Desulfofalx alkaliphila DSM 12257: one gene and its partner. Each later gene encodes a partner of the first gene's protein in a complex. Links are inferred from orthologs where the notes say so. Each region holds a gene or a part of one and is shown on either strand. Other genes may lie near its edges. The genes, in order: BR02_RS0104265 and acs.

Evidence for each region.
Region 2: the proteins of BR02_RS0104265 (region 1) and acs are in contact, whole or in part, in a cryo-EM structure (PDB 9G7F), measured with the Bacillus subtilis proteins. The link is inferred for Desulfofalx alkaliphila DSM 12257 from one-to-one orthologs.

Annotation. Positions count from the first base shown.
Region 1 is NZ_JONT01000004.1:86,090-96,239, reverse strand. The notes cover bases 7,279-10,150. They hold BR02_RS0104265 (GNAT family N-acetyltransferase), read left to right. Parts: upstream 7,279-8,320; coding sequence 8,321-8,980; downstream 8,981-10,150. Other genes in these bases: guaB (IMP dehydrogenase), read right to left, coding at 9,055-10,150; BR02_RS0104270 (coiled-coil domain-containing protein), read right to left, coding at 7,279-7,823. In the rest of the region: septum site-determining protein MinC, read left to right, coding at 1-425; BR02_RS0104300 (NUDIX hydrolase), read right to left, coding at 466-996; BR02_RS0104295 (acyl-CoA dehydratase activase-related protein), read left to right, coding at 1,142-2,134; BR02_RS0104290 (acyl-CoA dehydratase activase-related protein), read left to right, coding at 2,151-3,230; BR02_RS0104285 (acyl-CoA dehydratase activase), read left to right, coding at 3,251-4,210; BR02_RS0104280 (sensor histidine kinase), read right to left, coding at 4,246-5,730; BR02_RS0104275 (response regulator transcription factor), read right to left, coding at 5,727-6,428; more of BR02_RS0104270, read right to left, coding at 6,543-7,278. UniProt on the Bacillus subtilis protein: Part of the acuABC operon, which is possibly involved in the breakdown of acetoin and butanediol. Acts as an acetyltransferase inactivating acetyl-CoA synthetase AcsA via acetylation at a Lys residue.
Region 2 is NZ_JONT01000012.1:39,829-49,978, forward strand. Bases 6,767-9,638 are described here. They hold acs (acetate--CoA ligase), read left to right. Parts: upstream 6,767-7,165; coding sequence 7,166-9,112; downstream 9,113-9,638. Other genes in these bases: BR02_RS0107915 (NAD(P)H-dependent flavin oxidoreductase), read left to right, coding at 6,767-6,914; BR02_RS0107925 (histidine kinase), read left to right, coding at 9,354-9,638. Outside these bases: BR02_RS0107880 (nucleotide-binding protein), read left to right, coding at 1-63; BR02_RS0107885 (nucleotide-binding protein), read left to right, coding at 41-907; BR02_RS0107890 (NifB/NifX family molybdenum-iron cluster-binding protein), read left to right, coding at 920-1,273; BR02_RS14800 (patatin-like phospholipase family protein), read left to right, coding at 1,402-3,261; BR02_RS0107900 (glycoside hydrolase family 73 protein), read right to left, coding at 3,313-3,780; BR02_RS0107905 (MtnX-like HAD-IB family phosphatase), read right to left, coding at 3,850-4,545; BR02_RS0107910 (branched-chain amino acid aminotransferase), read left to right, coding at 4,731-5,810; more of BR02_RS0107915, read left to right, coding at 5,964-6,766; more of BR02_RS0107925, read left to right, coding at 9,639-10,150. UniProt on the Bacillus subtilis protein: Catalyzes the conversion of acetate into acetyl-CoA (AcCoA), an essential intermediate at the junction of anabolic and catabolic pathways. AcsA undergoes a two-step reaction.

The DNA of each region.
Region 1 (10,150 bases):
TATTAAGTGAAGAACAGGTTGTTCTGCCCCGTGGAAATAAAACAGTTCCTACAAATGACAATATGCCACAGCATACAAAGAAATCTTCTTCTCCACCCGGTGACCAAAAGACCCTGCTGATAAAACGGACCTTACGCTCCGGGCAGAGTATCCAATATGACGGACATGTTGTGGTCATGGGAGATGTGCATGCAGGTGCTGAAATAATTGCCACAGGATATATATTGGTCATAGGTCGCTGCAGCGGTGTTGTCCATGCAGGGGTTTCCGGTGATTTAAATGCCCAAGTAATTGCAGGTAAGCTATGCCCCACTCAACTACGGATTGGTTCAGCCATAGTTACTTCACCGGAAGAGGAGCCTCAATATCCTGAAGTTGCAAAACTGAAAAATGGGCAAATCATCGTAGAAAGAATAAAGGGCTAGTTTCAGCCCTTTATTTATTTTTTCCGGTCATGTTTGTTACTTAGAAAAACTGCTTTGCTGAAAGTAGCCCGGCAATTGATTTGCAATCTTTAATTTCTCCTTTATATATCATTTTTATGGCCTCATCCAATGGATATTTTTCTACTTTTACAAACTCATCCTCATCCAACTTTTGACCGCGATAAGTCATTTTACGGGCAATGTACAGGTGTAAAATTTCATCACAAAACCCCGGACTACTGTATGTACTAAACATAAGTTTAATATCATCGGCCTCCATACCCGTTTCTTCTAACAATTCCCTCTTCACACATTGTTCAGGTCTTTCCCCTGCATCCAGTTTGCCTGCCGGTATTTCTAATATTACCTCTTTCAGCGGATGACGGTATTGACGTACCAGTAAAACCTCCCCTGCATCTGTTATTGGCACAACAGCCACTGCCCCGGAATGTTCTACCACTTCTCTGGAGGCAATTTTACCGTTGGGAAGCTCCACTGAGTCCACTCGTAAATTTACAACCTTACCTTTATGCAAGATCTGAGACGAAATTGTTTTTTCTATCAGTTTCAATAGAACCCCACCTTCCATATTTTACACTTGTATTATACACCATTGTTAGAATATTAATTAGAAGGATTTAATAATAGTTTTGTAGAAGAAATTATATAATATGGAAAAATAATGCATTGTTACTTCATGCGAAAGGAAGAAAACAGTGGCAACAAAGGTAGGTATTCCACAATCGCTATTTTATTATATGTATTATCCTATGGCTAAAACTTTTTTTAGCGAACTGGGCGTAAGGGTTCTAACCTCCGGCAAAACTTCCAGAGAGATTATTGATGCCGGGGTTCGCGAGGCACTGGCAGATGCATGTGTTCCTATAAAAGTGTTCTTTGGACATGTTCAAACCTTGAAAAATAAGGTTGATTTTTTATTTATTCCCAGAGTTGTGTGTTTAAACGGTAAAAGTATTTATTGCCCAAAATTTTTAGGGCTACCGGATATGATTAATCACGCCTTGGACGGTTTGCCAAAGGTTATTGACACCAGAATTGATGTTCGCAGCTCCCGTTTTGCTGTCTGGCGAGCTTTTAGTGTTATTGGCAGTCACTTCTCAGATAGCAAAACTAAAATATTATTGGCATATCTAAAAGCTCTAAGAGTGCATAAAAAATATAAAAAACTGCAACACCAAGGTCTTCCTCCGGAAAAAGCAATTTCAGCAATTCTAATGGGTAAAAAAGAGATTGCTGCCCACCATAAAGATTACCACTTAAGGTTTGCTGTCCTTGGATACCCTTATGCTGTTCATGACAGTTACATAAGTATAAACATTCTTGAAAAGTTAAACCGATTAGGGGTTAAAGTTATTACTGTTGAGCAAGTACCGATTAGTCAGTTAAATAAACAAAATAATAAAATACCCAAAAATATGTTTTGGACTTTTAGCGATATGGTACTGAAATCGGCTTTTCACTTTTTTGAGAATGGTAAGGTAGACGGTATTATTCATCTCACAGCCTTTGGCTGTGGACCTGATTCTATGGTAGACAAATATATGGAGCTTGAATCTAAAAAGCATACCCACATACCTTTTATGACTGTTACCATCGATGAACACAGCGGCGAAGCAGGAATATTTACTCGTTTAGAAGCCTTTGTAGATATGGTTAAACGCAGAAAAGAGGCGATGAAAAATGCCTAAAATAACTTTCCCTCATATGGGTCATTCACATATAGCCTTTAAGATGCTTTTGGAAGAAATGGGCAATGAAGTTATTGTGCCCCCTCGCCCCAGTAAGAAAACACTGGATTTAGGGGTAAAGTATGCGCCGGAATTTGCATGCTTGCCCTATAAAATATTACTGGGAACATATCTTGAAACCATTGAAAAGGGTATGGATACCATTGTCACCTCTGGAGGCTATGGTCCTTGTAGAGCCGGGCACTATGCACATCTACACCAATGTATTATACAGGATTTGGGCCACCCTGTAGATTTAATTTGCTTTGAATCCCCTAAAGAGCATCCACTTAATTTTATACGTAATGTTAGAAAACTTAATCAAGCCCGTTTATCTTACCTGGCAATTTACAAGGCAATAAAAAGGGGTTGGCATAAATTAAAAGCCTTGGATAAAATGGAACAACTAAGTCACAAAATTCGACCCAGAGAGTTAAAATGCGGCTCTGCCACCAGAGTTTATAAGCAGGCACAAGGCTGGCTAGATGAAGCACGCACCCACGATGAAATAGCAGAGGCTGAGGCAGCAGGCATTAAAGCCTTTAAAGAAATTCCCATCGACCCAAACCGTCAAATACTTAAGGTTGGCTTAGTGGGAGAAATCTATGTGCTTTTAGAACCTGCCAGCAACTTAGAGATTGAAGAAACGTTAGGAAATATGGGCGTTGAGGTTGAGCGTTCAATGTATCTAACGGGTTGGACCAAGGATAATTTAGGAAGTGGTACCGAAGAATTAGTTTCTGTCACCGAGGCAGCCCAACCTTATTTACCGGAGTTAATCGGCGGGCATGGCCGTGACACAGTTGGGCATACCGTCTTATATGCTAAGAGGGGCTTTGATGGTGTTATACAGTTAGCCCCATTTACATGTATACCTGAGATTGTTGCCAGAACAATTTTACCCAAAGTCAGCAAAATGCATAACATACCTGTACTGACCTTTTTCTTGGATGAGCAAACCGGTAAGGCCGGTATGGCTACCCGTCTGGAAGCATTTGTAGATTTACTAAGACGCAAACACCGGCAAAATTCTTTTCATTTATCTACCGCCACTTGATGATAAGGAAGGATATACAAATGAATGCATATCTAGGTATAGATGTAGGTTCTGTCAGTACTAATATTGTGGCCATTGACGGTGATGGCCAAGTACTTGTCAATATCTATTTGCGTACCAGGGGTCGTCCCATTGAAGTACTTCAGCATGGCCTAAAGGAAGCGGCATCTAAATTAGGCGAGAAGGTAAAAATTGCCGGTGCCGGAACAACCGGCAGCGGACGTTATCTGGCTGGAGTAATGCTGGGAGCGGATATTATTAAGAATGAGATTACCGCCCACGCTGTAGCAGCATCGGTAATGGTGCCAGACGTTCAAACGGTATTAGAAATAGGTGGACAGGATTCAAAAATTATTATTCTTCGAAACGGAATAGTTACAGACTTTGCCATGAACACCGTTTGTGCTGCAGGCACGGGTTCCTTTTTAGATCAGCAGGCATCACGCTTAAATATACCCATTTCCGATTTCGGTTCATTGGCCTTGGAATCATCTTTACAGGTGAGAATCGCCGGTAGATGTACGGTATTTGCCGAATCAGATATGATTCACAAACAACAGATGGGACATCGATTGCCGGATATCATCAATGGGCTTTGTGAAGCATTGGTGCGAAACTATTTAAATAACGTTGGCAAAGGACTGGAGATACTACCTCCGGTGGTTTTCCAAGGTGGTGTTGCTGCCAACGTAGGCATAAAAGCTGCCTTTGAGCGGGAACTGGGCTTGCCGGTAATAATACCTAAACATTTTGATGTTATGGGCGCAATAGGTGCAGCCCTGTTAGCCAAAGAAGAAACCGATCGTACGGGAAAAACAAATTTCAAAGGCTTTGCCATTACAAACCTGGCCTATCAAACCAGCAGCTTTGAGTGTGACGGCTGCTCCAATGCCTGTGAAGTTGTAGAAATACATGAACAGGATAAAGTTATCGGCAGGTGGGGAAACCGTTGCCACCGTTGGGATATGGTGGAAAGTTAACCGTTTATGAACCATGGTTCATAAACGGTTAATTCTTATTTAGGAACAGTGAAAGTAAATTGACTGCCTTTGCCCAACTCACTGTCTACCCATATGTTACCTTTGTGCAGCTCAATAATTCTTTTACTGATGGCTAATCCCAGCCCTGTACCTGCCCCTCCCCTGGTTCTGGATTTATCTGCCTTATAAAATCGCTCCCATATTAAAGGTATATCTTCTTTAGCAATACCTGGCCCGGTATCAGAAACAGTTATCGAAATCTCAGCTTGGAGATCTTGAACTGTTACAGATACCTGGCCACCTTCACCGCTTACCCGTAAAGCGTTATCTAAAAGATTTGTTAACACCTGGGCCAGCCTGTCTTTATCTGCTTTTACATCCGGTAAATTCTCAGGAATATCATATTGCAATGATACATTTTTTTCTTCAAACAGTGGTTTAAACCTTTCGATTAAATGAACCGTCAATTGTGCAATATTCACAGTTGAAAAATTAGTTTTTAGCTGGCCTGTTTCAAGTCTTCTCATATCCAGCAGTTCATCCACTAGTCTGCGCATTCTCATTAGTTCTTCGTGCACATAGGTTAAGTACTGCTGACGCTGAGATTCATCTTTTGCCATTCCATCCCGCAATGCTTCAGTATATCCTTGAATGATAGTTAAGGGGGTTCTTAACTCATGGGATATACTGGCAACAAAATCCCTGCGATTGTTATCTATTTGTTCCAGGGTTTTAACTTTTTCAGCCAACCGGGCAGACAATTCATTAAAAGATTGGGCCAGCATACCTATTTCATCGCTACTTGTCACCTCTACCCTGCTGTTATAATTGCCTTCTACCATATCTTTGGTTGCCTTGTTAATTTCCAATAGTGGTTTAACCAGTGATCTGGACAAAACTAGACTTAATACAGTTGCTAACAAGACTCCCAATACTGCTGTGTACAGCGAAACATTTTGAAATGCCCTAACCCGGGAGCTTATAGCCGGTATTGGTGCTTGCAACAGTATTGCACCGGTTATTAGCTCCTTATCATAAATAGGAACTCCCACTGTCAAAACTTCAGTATTTGCCAGCTGAGACTGCCCCCTTGCAGCAACTGTCTCTCCTTGTAATACCTGATCTATATTTATTTCAATCCCATACTGGGTATTATCGCCGGCTATGTGAGTATTATTACCCATCATATGACCACGACCATGCCCATGGCCATGACCTTGCCTGCCGTATCTGTCCGGTCCTTGCGTATAAAGTATATCACCTTCACTGTTCAATACTATTACATAGGCACCCAAGGCACTGGCTGTATTCCACATCATGCTTTGCATAACAGTGGAATCATGGAAGTCGGTTACAGATTCGGAAAGTCCTTGGGCAGCGGTTATTAGTTGTTCGGTGTGCTGCCTATAATAGGTGCGTTCAAGTAAAAAAGTCTGTATTAAAACAGAACTTCCTAATACCACCAAAACCAGCAGCACCATAACAACCCAAAGTTTAATAACAATACTTCTACTAATCATTTACCTACCTCGAACTTATAACCAACACCCCAAACAGTATGAATATACTGACAATCACCGCAATGTTTATTTAGTTTATCTCGCAAGCGATTTACATGGGTGTCCACTGTACGCAAATCACCATAATAGTCGTAATCCCAAACATGCCGGAGCAACTGCTCCCGGGAAAAAACCTTGCCAGGATACTGGGCTATAAAATATAGCAAATCAAACTCCTTTGGAGTTAAATTAATTTCCACCTCTTTTATGGCAACTGCCCTTGCATCGGCATCTATTATCAGTCCGTCATATCTAAGCACCCTAGTATTTTTATTAATTGAAGAAGCTGTTGACCTTCTTAGTACCGCCTTCACCCTTGCCACCACTTCCCTTGGACTGAAAGGCTTTACGATATAATCATCTGCACCCATCTCCAAACCCAAAACCTTATCAAATTCATCCCCCTTGGCGGTTAAAATTATAACCGGTATCTGGGAGGTCTGCCTGATCTTTCGACACACATCTAGGCCATCTATTCCCGGCATCATTAAGTCCAAAATAACTAAGTTATAATTATATTCATTAATCATATCCAAGGCTTGCTGACCGCCAGAAGCCTGACTGGTTAAAAAACCTGCTTCCCTTAAGTACATAGATAACAAATCTCTAATCTTTTCCTCATCATCTACTATTAAAATATGTTTTTGGCTTAAATCCATAGCTAATAACCCCTCATCGGCTTTTGATATATTTTATATAATATTAAATATACTGTAAAGTTCACGGCCTTTTACGCCAGATAAAAGCCTTGGAATGTCATTCCAAGGCTTTCACTAATACCCAGAGATAAAACTTGATATTTTTAAAGCGATTCTAACCGGCAAGGGTTTTAATTTATTCTCTAATTTCTTTTTAGCTTCTATTGCCTGATCCAACTCCTGCTGTAACAAGCGGACTGTCTTTTGTAATTGCTCACTTGTTTCCAGGGCTTCCTTCAGATCATTGGACATATCGTTGATATCCTGATAGAGTCTGCGCTCTTCATAGTCGCTGTTTTCCTTATACCGTTCTAATTTTTCTTTTAATTCTACAATTTCAGTTTGCAGCTCTGCAATACGGGTGGTATAGTGATCCTTAAGTTCCGCAATTTTTGCTTTACTTTCACGATCTTTCTCTTTATACTGCTGTAGTTTAGCAAACATTATTTCCAAACTGGACTGATTCTTTTCGTTAATCTTTTGCAAACTATGTATTTTCATATCCCTTTCCTTGGTACGGTTAACCCAAAGGCGGCATTGATGGAGTATGCTGTTAGCCTTAGCTTCAAGCTTTGCCAACTGCTCCCGGTAACGCAAAATTTCTTTCTTGCGCATGGAAAGAAGTAAATCTTTTTCTGATAACTGTGTTGCTAAATGGTGGTATTGGTCCATTATTGATACCCTTTCCGCCAGTGCCGCCGCAGCTTCCCGCTGTGCTTTAGACACCTCACTTAGTTGCCTTTCTAAATTACCAAGTTTAATCTTCCACCGTTCCCGATCATACTGCCACCTTTGTTTTTGTCGCCGTAAAATACCCAGGTAGCGCTCCATTAAAATATCATTGAAGGCATGCAATTTTTTATCATATGTATACATATTAGTATCTACTAACTCAAAGTAAGCAAACTTTTTTAAGTTTTGTTTTATTGCATCCAATGTACAAGGACGCCACTCTTTAACGGTATGATACACATCCTCTGGAGATACACCGCCTGGATGCATTTTTAACACTTTTATTATTAAATGTTTTAAAGAATATATTTCAGGCTCAATGTTCCATTGGGTTAACCCCCAATTACCATTTTCCATTTGTACAAACCTTCCATCGGTAACTAATGCAGCTTCTTCAGTAAGTTTTTGAATTTTTCTTTTTTTTGTACCTGTACCTTTGGTCACCTCACGCAATGACATGGGTTCTTTTTTTTTAATAAGTGTTTTATAAAATTTATCATTTTCCTCATTACCTTTAGATTCAAGATACCATAAACCATGGCTATCAGAGTAAAAACATGGATTTTGATTTAGACACAGGGTCACTTTCTCTATCACCTGGGTTGGAGTGTAATCCTTAAGCATTTTCAAATGTACATAGCGAGCTGTATCATTAACCGGCAACCCTTCACAAAAATACAAGGTCTTTTTTATGACATCGGTTAAGGAACTTAGATTACTGCTGGACAATTTTAATCACCTTCCTAAATCTGAATATATGTACAATTTCCATTTTTAACCTATAATTATATTCACTGGAAATAGCCATATCCCTGCTTAAACAATGTAAATTTTTTACAGATATTTCCTACAGTTTTTTACAATTTGCTTAGCCAGAATAGAGAAATAGAGCTTTGCTGCCCATTGCGGTAAAAGATGCCCCCAGGCAACAGGCCCCGCAGGCCAGATCATCCGGTAAATAAGATAAGAAATAAATTATTTGTCTTGTAATTTTAGTGACAATTGGCATATAATGAATAGTAAGTGGTAGTTTTTACAGTCCAAAGAGTAATATTTGCACCCCAGTGGAAAAAGCGTCATTATAAGTGAATTGATTCACGAAAGGGTGATGGGGGATGAGTATGGCTATTTATGATCCTGATGAGAAAACATTAAACCAAAAAGATATACAGGTTGTTAAAGGCTTAATCTTTACACCACAGGGTTCAATACATCTAGAGGGACCTGTATCGGCAAGTTATCTATCCCGTCTCACTATTAATGAAGATTTAAATAATTTCCGACCGGCAAAGCGCCAAAAGGAGTCATTAATTAAAATTACGGACATACCAAACGGAAGAGTTTTTATCGCTCGGCATAACAATGAAATTATAGGGTATGTGACTTTTCATCATCCAGACGAATATAGTCGCTGGCATAAACACCCCTGGGTTTTAGAGTTGGGTGCTATTGAAATTACAAAAAGCTGGCGAAAATATCGAGTTGCTCACCACTTACTAAAAGAAGCTATTATTAACAATGGCTTTGCAGAGGATTTTATTATCATTACAATTGAATACTGTTGGCATTGGGATTTGCGCGGTAGCAATTTAACAATGTGGGATTATCAACGAATGTTGACTAAACTTTTTAGCAGTGTGGGTCTAAGAAAGCGGGCCACCGATGATCCTGATATACTGGAGCATCCGGCCAATGTTTTGATGGTTAGAATTGGAAAAAATGTGCCAAAGGAAGCTATTCAGCGCTTTGAAGAGCTTACTTTTAGAAGTAGATATACTTAAATTAATAAGGGCGGGTTAACCCCGCCCATTTTTATTTAACCGGCCGTGTCAAGAATAAATCCTTGACCGCTAAATTAAAAATTGTAGTTGGGAGCTTCTTTAGTAATGTTTACACCGTGGGGGTGGCTTTCTTTTAACGAGGCGCCGGTTATTCGGACAAATTTAGTTTTAGTCTGTAAATCATTAATATTTTTACATCCACAATAACCCATTCCTGCCCTTAAGCCGCCCATCAACTGAAACACAGTATCAGAAAGTGTTCCCTTATAGGGTACCCTACCCTCTACTCCCTCCGGTACCAATTTCAATGCATTGTCTTGGAAATAACGATCCTTACTACCCTTTTTCATTGCTCCCAATGAGCCCATGCCGCGATAAACTTTGTAGCTGCGACCTTGATATATTTCTATTTCCCCGGGACTTTCCTCTGTGCCGGCCAATATACTACCTAGCATTACCACATTTCCTCCGGCAGCAATGGCCTTGGTAATATCTCCGGAATATTTAACTCCTCCGTCAGCTATAATTGGGATCTTATATTTTTTAGCTTCCATAGCACAGTCGTAAATTGCCGTAACTTGTGGAACCCCTACACCGGTTACCACCCTGGTGGTACATATAGAACCGGGTCCAATACCAACCTTTACCGCATCGGCACCGGCTTCTATAAGTTTTTTAGTGGCTTCTGCCGTGGCCACATTGCCCGCAATAACATCTATTTCCGGATAATTCTGTTTTATGTATTTTACTGTTTCGATAACATATTTAGAATGTCCGTGGGCAGTATCTACTACAATAACGTCAACCTTAGCCTTAACTAATGCACTCAACCGCTCTTCTGTTTCTGCGGATACTCCCACAGCAGCCGCCACCAGCAGTCGGCCTCGACTGTCCTTAGCTGAATGAGGGAACTGTCTTGCTTTTTCAATGTCTTTAATTGTAATTAAGCCTTTTAATACGTAATTATCATCGACTATGGGCAGTTTTTCTACCTTATACTGCTGCAATATATCTTGAGCTTCTACCAAGGTGGTGCCAACCGGTGCAGTTACTAGGTTGTCCTTGGTCATTACATTACCTATCGGTTGGTTATAGTCCTTAATAAATCTTAAATCCCTATTGGTCAGTATACCCACCAGTTTGCCGTCTTCTTGGGTGATGGGTACGCCG
Region 2 (10,150 bases), on another replicon or contig:
AACAATCTATACAAGGCCATTGCAGAGGAGGTGCATCTCCTTGAAAGAAGTCACAGTGGTTAGCGGAAAAGGGGGCACGGGTAAAACCAGCATTACAGCGGCCTTGGCCACATTGGTTTCAAATGCTGTAATTTGTGATTGTGACGTGGATGCCGCAAATTTGCACCTAATGCTAAAGCCCAAGGTACATAAGACCGCTGAATTTATCGGTTCGCAAAAGGCGGTAATTAACAGTGAAAGGTGTGATCGGTGCGGCACCTGTGCACAGCTGTGTAAATTTGATGCCATTGTGGATTACAGTGTAAAAACACTGGCCTGCGAGGGCTGTAAATTGTGCTATCATGTATGTCCCCGGGGGGCGGTGGAAATGGTTGATCATCTTTCCGGTCACTGGTATATTTCGGAAACCGCCTATGGGCCCTTTGTGCATGCTAAACTGGGCATGGCCGAGGGCAATTCCGGCCTACTGGTGGCCCAGGTGCGAAAGGCTGCCAGAGAGTTGGCAGAGGAGAAAAAGGCATCGCTGATTCTCACCGACGGCCCGCCCGGTATAGGTTGCCCTGTAATATCTTCCCTGGCCGGGACTGACCTGGCCCTGGTGGTCACTGAGCCCACCCAGTCGGGTATACATGATTTAAAAAGAATATGTGACTTGGCCGGCAATTTTGATTGTCGCCTTGGGGTGTGTATCAACAAGGCCGATCTCAGTGAAGATAATAGTAATGCCATTGCAGAAGTTGCCCAAAACTTAGGGGTACCGGTTTTGGCACGCCTGCCCTATGAAAAACTTATGCATGATGCAGTGATTAAAGGAAAACCGGTGACAGAACTGCCTGACGGTGCTGTACAAGAGCAAATAAAGAAGCTGTGGCATGGGGTAGAGCGTATTATAAAAAACATAAGCTAGGAGGAAGAGAACATGAAAATTGCTATGCCTATTAAAGAGGGAAAAATTAACCCGCACTTTGGGACCACCAGAGAGTTTGCAATTTTGCAATTGGAAGAAGGCAAGGTGGTAGACAAAAAGATTATTTCGGCGGAAGGCTTACAGCATAACCATGGTGGCTTAGCCGGATTAATTAAAAATGAAGGTGTGGACGTGGCCATTATGGGCGGCATTGGCGGGCATATGTTAGAAGCGCTGCAGCAGATGGGCGTAAAAGTTGTTAATGGTGCGGCCGGTGAAGTGGTAGAGGTGGCAGAGGCATATGCCGCCGGTACTTTACAAACTAAGCCGGTGGTATGCGGCTGCGGCGGCCATCACGGACACTAGGAAGTTAAAATTTAATACTTATTTTTAGAAGGGGCCCAATTATTGGGTCCCTTAATTCCTTTCAATCAATGCTTCTTTCGCAGGATATATCATTCTTTTGTTGAATGATTTTTTATGAGGTGATCTAAATGAATACCTTTCCAAAACTTCAGGAGCGTATGGCCGAAGTGGGGGAAGCTGTGCAGTTTCAGCCCGGGCAAAAAATCATTAACCAGCACCAGTCGGCCAATTATTTTTTTGTCATCAAAGCCGGCACTGTGGAAATGTTAAATGAAGAAGCCGAAAAAATACATATTAAATACCTTTCCCAGGGCCAGTGTTTTGGGGAAGTGGAATGTCTGACGGGGGAACCTTACCCCTACTCTGCGGTGGCAGCCAATGAGGTGGACCTATACCGGGCCCCCAGAGATACCTTAATACAACTAACGGCGGAGCTTCCCGAATTCAACAGCTATATTATTAATTCCCTCTGCCAAAAAATAAATATATTCAAGCAGGGCCGTCAGCCCATATCTGTTAGTCAACAAAATAACGGGCTTTTGGACCCGGAACAATTAATTTGTAACAGTGCAGCAATGCGGGCCATAAAAGACAGAGCAGAGTTTCATAAGGAATCCGGCCATCATTTGTTGATAATAGGTGAGAGGGGTGTGGGAAAAAGATTTTTAGCCCGGCACATTCAGCAGGGCAGTGGTTTAGATCCTTTAGTGGAAGTGGAGGCAATGGACCACGGCAGCCTGCTGCAAACAGTTAATGCCGCCCAGGGCGGCACTGTGATTATTCACCGGCCGGAGCTGCTGCCATATAACCTGGCTTACCAATTGGCTGAGGCGGTAGAACTCCAGTCTAAAAAACAAAAGCCGCCCCGGTTTATTCTAAGCTGCCGCCGGGTTAATGCCGCAGTGGATTTAGTTCGCAAGAAGTTGGTTGGCAACGTAACCTACATAGAGATGCCGACCTTGAGGGAACGGAGCGAGGATATACCACAACTTGCAGCCATGTTCCTAAAGCACTATGCCTTAAAGCATAACTTGCGGGTATACTACTTTTCCGACGCTGCCATAAATAAACTGTGCCGCTACAGCTATCTGGACGGCAATGTTGAGCAGCTGGCTAAAATAGTGGAGCGCGCGGTGATACTGTCCAGGGAACCGGTGGTAAGTGAGCAGGATATTGTTTTTAAGGCCCAAACCATTAGAACCACAGAACGGCCCAAAATTGGGTTGGCATTGGGGGCAGGTGCAGTGAGGGGTGTGGCCCACATTGGCGTGGCCAAGGTGCTGTATAAACACAACATACCCATCGACATGATTGCCGGCACCAGCGCCGGGGCGCTGGTGGGCAGTTGTTTAGCTGCAGGGGTGGAACCGGAGAAACTGGAAAAAATAGTGGAAAACATGAGCTGGTCTCGCATAGCCAGCCCACTGTGGCCCAAAAGATCGCTACTGGATAACATCAAATTGGGACAGTACCTAGAGCGGGTTATTGGAAAAAAAGAATTCTGCCAGCTTAACATTCCATTTGTGGCGGTGGCCACGGATGCCTATACCGGGGAAGAGGTGGTGCTTAGTTACGGCAAGGTTTCAGATGCGGTAAGAGCATCCACCGCCATACCGGTGATTTTTAAACCGGTGGAGCTTTACGGGCGTACACTGATGGACGGTGCCCCGGCAAACATGGTTCCGGCCAGCGTATGCAAATCCATGGGGGCAGACATAGTGATAGCGGTATCGGTTAACGACTTTTCCTTTGAAAGCGGGCCGCCGAAAAATATCTACATGTCCGTGCTGCACTACATGGATATGATTATGAAAAAACAGGTGCTGGAAGCAGAGGGTCAGTGGGCAGATGTGTTGGTAAAAGTCAGCAAACCGGGCTTAAGCGGTTACAATTTCAAAGAAGCAAAACAATACATTGAGGCCGGCCAAGAGGCGGCCGAACAGGCAATACCAAGAATTAAAGAACTAATTAACGCCTGGCAGAGATGATTGGCAAGAAAGGGAGTGGATTTTATAGCCGGATTAAGACAAGCCGGGCGGTTAATCAATATCATAATCATACAGGCGGTATTGTTTCATAATGGAAATTAACTTTTGCCCATAGCGGGGATCGGTGGCGTAGCCGCATTTATATAATTGGTGGGCCGCCTCGTCGGCGGTGGCTGCCTCCCGAAAGGGCTTATAGCGGTCCAACATTAATATTCTCTCGTTATCAGCGATAGATTCTTCATAATTGTGGTAACAACGGAACTTAGCCATTTGCTTTACCTTTTTACCTTTAATAAATTCCTCGTGGGGGCACTCAACATAACCGGCCGGCCCTTCGCCCTTTATACCAAACAAATTATAGCTGTATTTTTTTGTCTTCATGTCCTGCGGTACCGTTTTACCCCAACCGCTTTCCAGGGCAGCCTGGGCAATGGTGCAGCTGGCATAAATGCCTGTTCTTTTGTACCGTTCCTGGGCTGCCGGCGCGATTTTCTTAATAAATTCATGAGGATGCAACAAGGTATCACCTTCCTTAAATTGTGCTCTTATACACTATGCTCCGGCATAAAAAGTGGTTACCAATGGCTGCTAAAAACTCTCCTTGTTTACCCAATCGATAAGATCTTTAAAAGTGGTATAGGGTATGGCGGGTACCTTATTTTGCCGGCAGTACTTTAACAAAGCATCCTTGGCAAAAACCACATCGGCATAATGGCAAACACACATATCTGAATATGAGTCCCCCACATAAATGTTTTGATGCCCTTGTTTTTTAAGCCGCTTGTACAATACTTTTTTACAGGTGCCACACTTGCCGCAGCGGGGATTAAAGTGAGTACATTCAATAGAAAACCGGTCAGCCTCGCACAACATTTTATTGGCAAATACAGGCAGGTCGGTTAAGCCATGCCTTTGCAGTATATAATCAATCAACAGGCGGTAGCCGTCACTGATAATGTATAGGGGATAATTATTTGCTTTGCACAGTGCCACAAAATCCACAAAATAGTCGTCGAGCTCGATGGTGTTAAGAAAGGGATAAAGGTCATCAAGGGTGGCGTCAAACAAGGCAAAGGTTTGCTCTGCACAATCTTTGGTGGAGAGCTCCCCCCTTTGCCAGCGGCGGTTTAACTCCTTCCAGCCATCATTGCGGCTGAACTTAACCACCATGGATGCCACCACGTCTTCTTTTGTTACAGTGCCGTCAAAGTCTAAAAAAAACACCCTGCTCATTACTTCCCCTTCTTTATTTAAAATAATCTGGCAGTCAATATCATAACCCATGGTTATACTAACTTACAACCCTGCCGTATTGCACAAGCAAATAGGTGTGTCAGTATTTTGGACAGGCAAATTATAAAAATAGTACAAAAATACCTCTGACACCTGAAGGAACATTTGCTTATTCTGTAGAATACTAATAACTTATCGGAATATATAAACCTATAATATATTAGGAGTGAAATTAAATGGACATCTACGTCGAACCAATTGAAGAAGAACAATTAAAACCCTTATTTACCGATCCAAAGCAGCTGGGTTTTGGCAGTATTTTTACTGACCGCATGTTTACCATGAAGTATAGCAAAGATAAGGGCTGGCATGATGCGAAAATTGAAAAATATAAGCCCTTTTCTTTAGATCCGGCGGCCTGTGTGCTCCACTATTCCCAGGAAATTTTTGAGGGGCTAAAGGCCTACCTTTCAGAAGACGGCAAGGTGCTAATGTTTCGGCCGGAGCAAAACGCCCGCCGTATGAACCGCAGTGCTAAGCGACTATGTATGCCGGAGATTCCCGAAGAATATTTCCTCCAAGGCATGAAAGAGTTGGTGCTGATGGAAAGGCGCTGGATACCCGATGCCCCGGGTACGTCACTTTATATACGTCCCACCCTGCTGGGGGTAGAGCCCTTTTTAGGGGTAAATCCGTCGGCTGAATACTTGTTTTATATCATTCTTTCACCGGTGGGGCCTTACTTTAAGGCAGGCTTTAACCCGGTGAGCATTTATGTGGAAGACAAGCTGGTCAGGGCGGTGGTAGGCGGTGTAGGTGATGTAAAAACCGGCGGAAACTATGCTGCCAGCTTAATGGCCGGTTTAAAGGCCCAGGAAAAAGGTTTTTCCCAGGTACTGTGGCTGGATGCCAAAGAGCAAAGATACATTGAAGAAGTTGGCGCAATGAACATCTTTTTTGTATACCAAGACAAGCTTGTTACCCCACCGCTGACCGGATCGATCTTGCCCGGCATTACCAGGGCATCCATCATTGAAATGGCCAGGGATTTAGGATACCAAGTGGAAGAAAGCCCCATCACCATAGATGAAGCCATCGAAGGCATAACAGAGGGTAGAATTAAAGAGGTATTTGGTTCCGGCACGGCGGCTGTGATTTCCCCGGTGGGTTCACTGTACTATAAAGACAAGAACTATGTTGTAAATAACAATGAGGTTGGCCAAATAACCCGCACCCTTTATAATGGACTGGTGGATATACAGTATGGCAGGGCCGAAGATAAATATGGCTGGGTACATGTATTGGGAAGAAAATAAGTTATATTTTTCTACATTACTAAGGCGCCTGTACCAAGCGCCTTTTTTATTTAGCAATTTGCCAATTTGGTTATAATAATAGTTGAAAATTGTTGTTTATTATGATTAACTGTTAATATTAGCATATTATCGATTGTTTTGGAGGGAACTTTATTGAATTTGCCGGAGCTGCGTATTGGACCTTTGGCGCCTAAATATCCTATAGTACAGGGTGGCATGGCGGTGCGAGTGTCCACATCTTCCTTGGCCGGGGCGGTGGCCAGGGCCGGGGGCATTGGTGTGATTGGGGCCACCGGGATGGATGCCCATGAGTTAAAGAGCGAAATAAAGAAGGCCCGTGCCCTTGCCAATGGGGGAATAATTGGTGTTAACGTCATGTATGCCTCTGCCCAGTTTGCCCAGCTGGTGCAAGCTGCCATTGAGGCAGCCATTGATCTTATATTTACCGGTGCCGGTTTTTCCCGTGATATCTTCCGCTGGGCCAAAGAGTCCGGGGTGCCAATCGTATCCATTGTATCATCGGCCAAGGCTGCCAGGGTTGCTGAGAGATACGGGGCCGCCGCTGTGGTGGCCGAGGGCACCGAGGCCGGCGGGCATTTGGGCACAGATCTGTCGGTAAAAGAAGTGGTGCCTGAAGTTGTAAAGGCGGTTAAGATACCGGTAATTGCTGCCGGGGGAATAGTAACGGGACAAGATATGGCCGATATGGTTAAACTGGGGGCCAGCGGTGTGCAAATGGCCACCCGCTTTGTGCTCAGCGAAGAGTGTTCGGTTGCAGACGAGTTCAAACAAATGTACCTTAATGCAAGTAAAGATGATGTGGTCTTGATAAAAAGCCCGGTAGGCATGCCTGGCAGGGCATTGAAAAATGAGTTTTATAACAACATACAAAGGGGCCAAGCACCGGAACCTGAAGAATGCTTTGCTTGTTTAAAAAACTGTTCCCAGGAGTATTGTATTTTAAAGGCCCTCACCAACACAAGGGACGGCATGGTGCATCAAGGGGTTGTTTTTGCCGGGCAAAATGTTTATAAAATAAAAGACATATTACCGGTACAAGCCATATTTGATAGATTGCTGAAGGAATACCGGGCAGCTAACTGAGGACGCTAAAGGCGTCCTTTTTTCATTATCCGGATCACAGCAGGCTTGTTCGCCTATCATTTCAGCCAAATGGTTCTATACGGGCCCGAATGGTTATTATTTGCTTGTAAATGGGTGTATACAGGTATACACAAGATTAATTGTCATTGGGGGGCCAAATAAGTTAATTCAGCGGCGATTTATTACGCAAATGTGTTTTACTGTGTATTATATTGTATAACACATTGATTATTTTTAAGGAGGCAAATACAATGAATGCTAAAGCAACAGATGCAAATTTGCTGGAGGCCTTCTTTGAGGAGAGGGTATTTAACCCCAGTTCGGAATTTGTAGAACAAGCAAATATAACCGATGCCCGTATATATCAAGATGCCAGTGAAGATTATTTAAATTACTGGGCCCAGGAAGCGGAAAGGCTTGACTGGTTCAACAAGTGGGATCAGATATTGGAGTGGAACCATCCCTTTGCTAAATGGTTTACCGGTGGGAAAATAAATGTATCCTATAACTGTATTGACCGCCACCTAAAAGAACGCAAAAACAAGGCGGCCATTATATTTGAAGGTGAACCCGGCGACTCGCGGATTTTAACCTACCAGGATCTATACCGTGAGGTAACTAAATTTGCCAACGTGCTAAAGGACTTAGGGGTAAAGAAAGGCGACCGTGTATGTATGTACATGCCTATGATACCCGAGCTGCCCATTGCAATGCTGGCCTGTGCACGTATCGGAGCGGTGCACAGTGTTGTTTTCGGCGGTTATGCGCCGGAATCCATAAGGGACAGGGTCAACGATGCCGGAGCCAAAATAGTGATTACCACCGATGGCGGCTACCGCCGCGGTAAGCAATTACCTTTGAAAAAGAATGTAGATACTGCCTTGGATTCTTGCCCCAATGTTGAAAAGGTAATTGTGGTTAAGCGCACCGGCGGTGAGGTAAATATGGTGGAGGGCAGAGACCTGTGGTACCACCAGCTGATGGAAAATGCACCCATTGGATGCCCCGCCGAGCCGATGGATGCAGAGGATATGCTTTTTATACTATATACCAGCGGCACCACTGGAAAACCTAAAGGGGTGGTACATAGTACCGGCGGTTACTTGGTGGGCGCCAGCTCCACCTATAGATATGTGTTTGATATAAAAGAAAACGATATTTACTGGTGTACCGCAGATATCGGTTGGATTACCGGACACAGCTATATTGTTTACGGACCGCTGTCCAACGGTGCAACCACAGTGATGTATGAGGGATCACCGGATTTTCCTGCCCAGGATCGTTTTTGGGCCGTTGTAGAAAAGTATGCCATAACAATACTTTACACTGCACCCACTGCCATTAGATTATTTATGAAGTGGGGAGAAGAGTGGCCGGCAGGCCGTGATTTATCCAGTTTAAGGCTTTTAGGTTCTGTGGGCGAGCCCATCAACCCGGAAGCCTGGATGTGGTATCATAAAAATATCGGCGGCGGACGCTGCCCCATTGTGGACACCTGGTGGCAGACCGAAACCGGTCAAATACTGATTAGTCCCCTGCCGGGCATTACGCCAGCCAAGCCGGGTTCGGCAACGCTGCCGCTTCCCGGTATTGAGGTGGACGTTGTGGATGCCCAGGGATTTTCGGTGCCCAACGGCCAAAGCGGCTTTTTGGTAATTAAAAAGCCTTGGCCCGCCATGCTCCGCACCGTTTATAATGACCCACAGCGTTATATAGATCAGTACTGGAGCCGTTTTGAGGGAGTTTATTTCACAGGGGACGGTGCCAGACGGGATAAAGACGGTTATATTTGGATAATGGGTCGTGTGGACGACGTAATTAACGTATCCGGTCACCGCATTGGCACCATGGAAGTAGAAAGTGCCCTGGTTGAGCACCCTGCGGTGGCTGAAGCAGCGGTAATAGGTAAGGATCACCAACTGAAGGGGCAGGCGGTTTCGGCCTTTGTTACCCTAAAGGATAATGTTACCTATGATGAACAACTGGTTAACGAGTTAAAGGCCTATGTGGCTAAAAAAATAGGTGGTTTGGCCCGACCCGACGATATCTTCTTCACAGCGGAACTGCCTAAAACCCGCAGTGGAAAAATTATGAGAAGGCTGTTGCGGGACATTGCAGAGGGCCGTGCATTGGGTGACACCTCCGCCCTGGCTAACCCAGACGTGGTGTCCGGTCTAAAAGAAAAATATGCAGAATAAAACCACAAGTCTTAACTGTATAGGAAAATCCGAGGCTAAGCCTCGGATTTTCTAACTATCGGGCAGTGTATACATATGCCGCTTTATTATTATGTAAAGGAAAATAGTTTTTAATGTAGAATAGTAAAATTGAGAAAATTGTGTCTGTTTCTTAATATATATAACGGAGGGTATATTTTTGCAGTTTAAAAACAAGGTGCCAAAGGAAATATTTTGGATATTTTTAATGATGCAACTGATTATGCTGGCAGTGGCACTGATAGTTACCCGGCGTTGGGAGCTGACTTTAATTATAGTGTTGGGCAATGCCCTATTAGTGTATTTGGTGATACTTTATCCCCACTTTAACCGCTTATCACGGGTTAGGATAGATTCCAAATCCTTCGATCGCAGTTTGCAGATTGCTAACGTCACCTTGCCTTTTTTACGCCGGGGCCTAAATCAGGAAACAGCCCAACAGACAGCGGAAATTATTCAGGAGATCAGTGATGTGCCGGCGGTGGCATTGACTGACCGCCAGCAGGTGTTATCTTTTATTGGTGCCGGTTGTGAGCGGCATCCACCCGGTGGATCTATTATTACCAATGCCACCAAGGAGGTTATTGCTTCCGGCAGGCTGAAAATAGTAGAGAAAAAACAAGATTTTAACTGCCCTTACCAAGACCAATGTGACTGCCCCTTGGAATCTGCAGTTATTGCACCGCTAATATGCAAAGGAGAGGTAATGGGCACCATTAAATTGTACCAGACTAAGGAAGGTGAAGTGCCCACCAATTTGGTTAAACTGGCGGTGGGCATTGCTCAGTTGTTGGGGGTACAGATGGAATTGGCAGAGCTGGATCGGCAGACACAGCTGGTGACAAAGGCCGAGTTGGATGCACTGCAGGCACAAATTAACCCCCACTTTCTGTTTAATACCTTAAATACCATTAGTATGTTTATACGCACCGATCCCGAAACTGCCAGGCGGCTATTACAAAGGTTGGCGGCTTTTTTCCGCCATTCACTAAAACGCCGCGGGCACCTGGTAACCTTTGA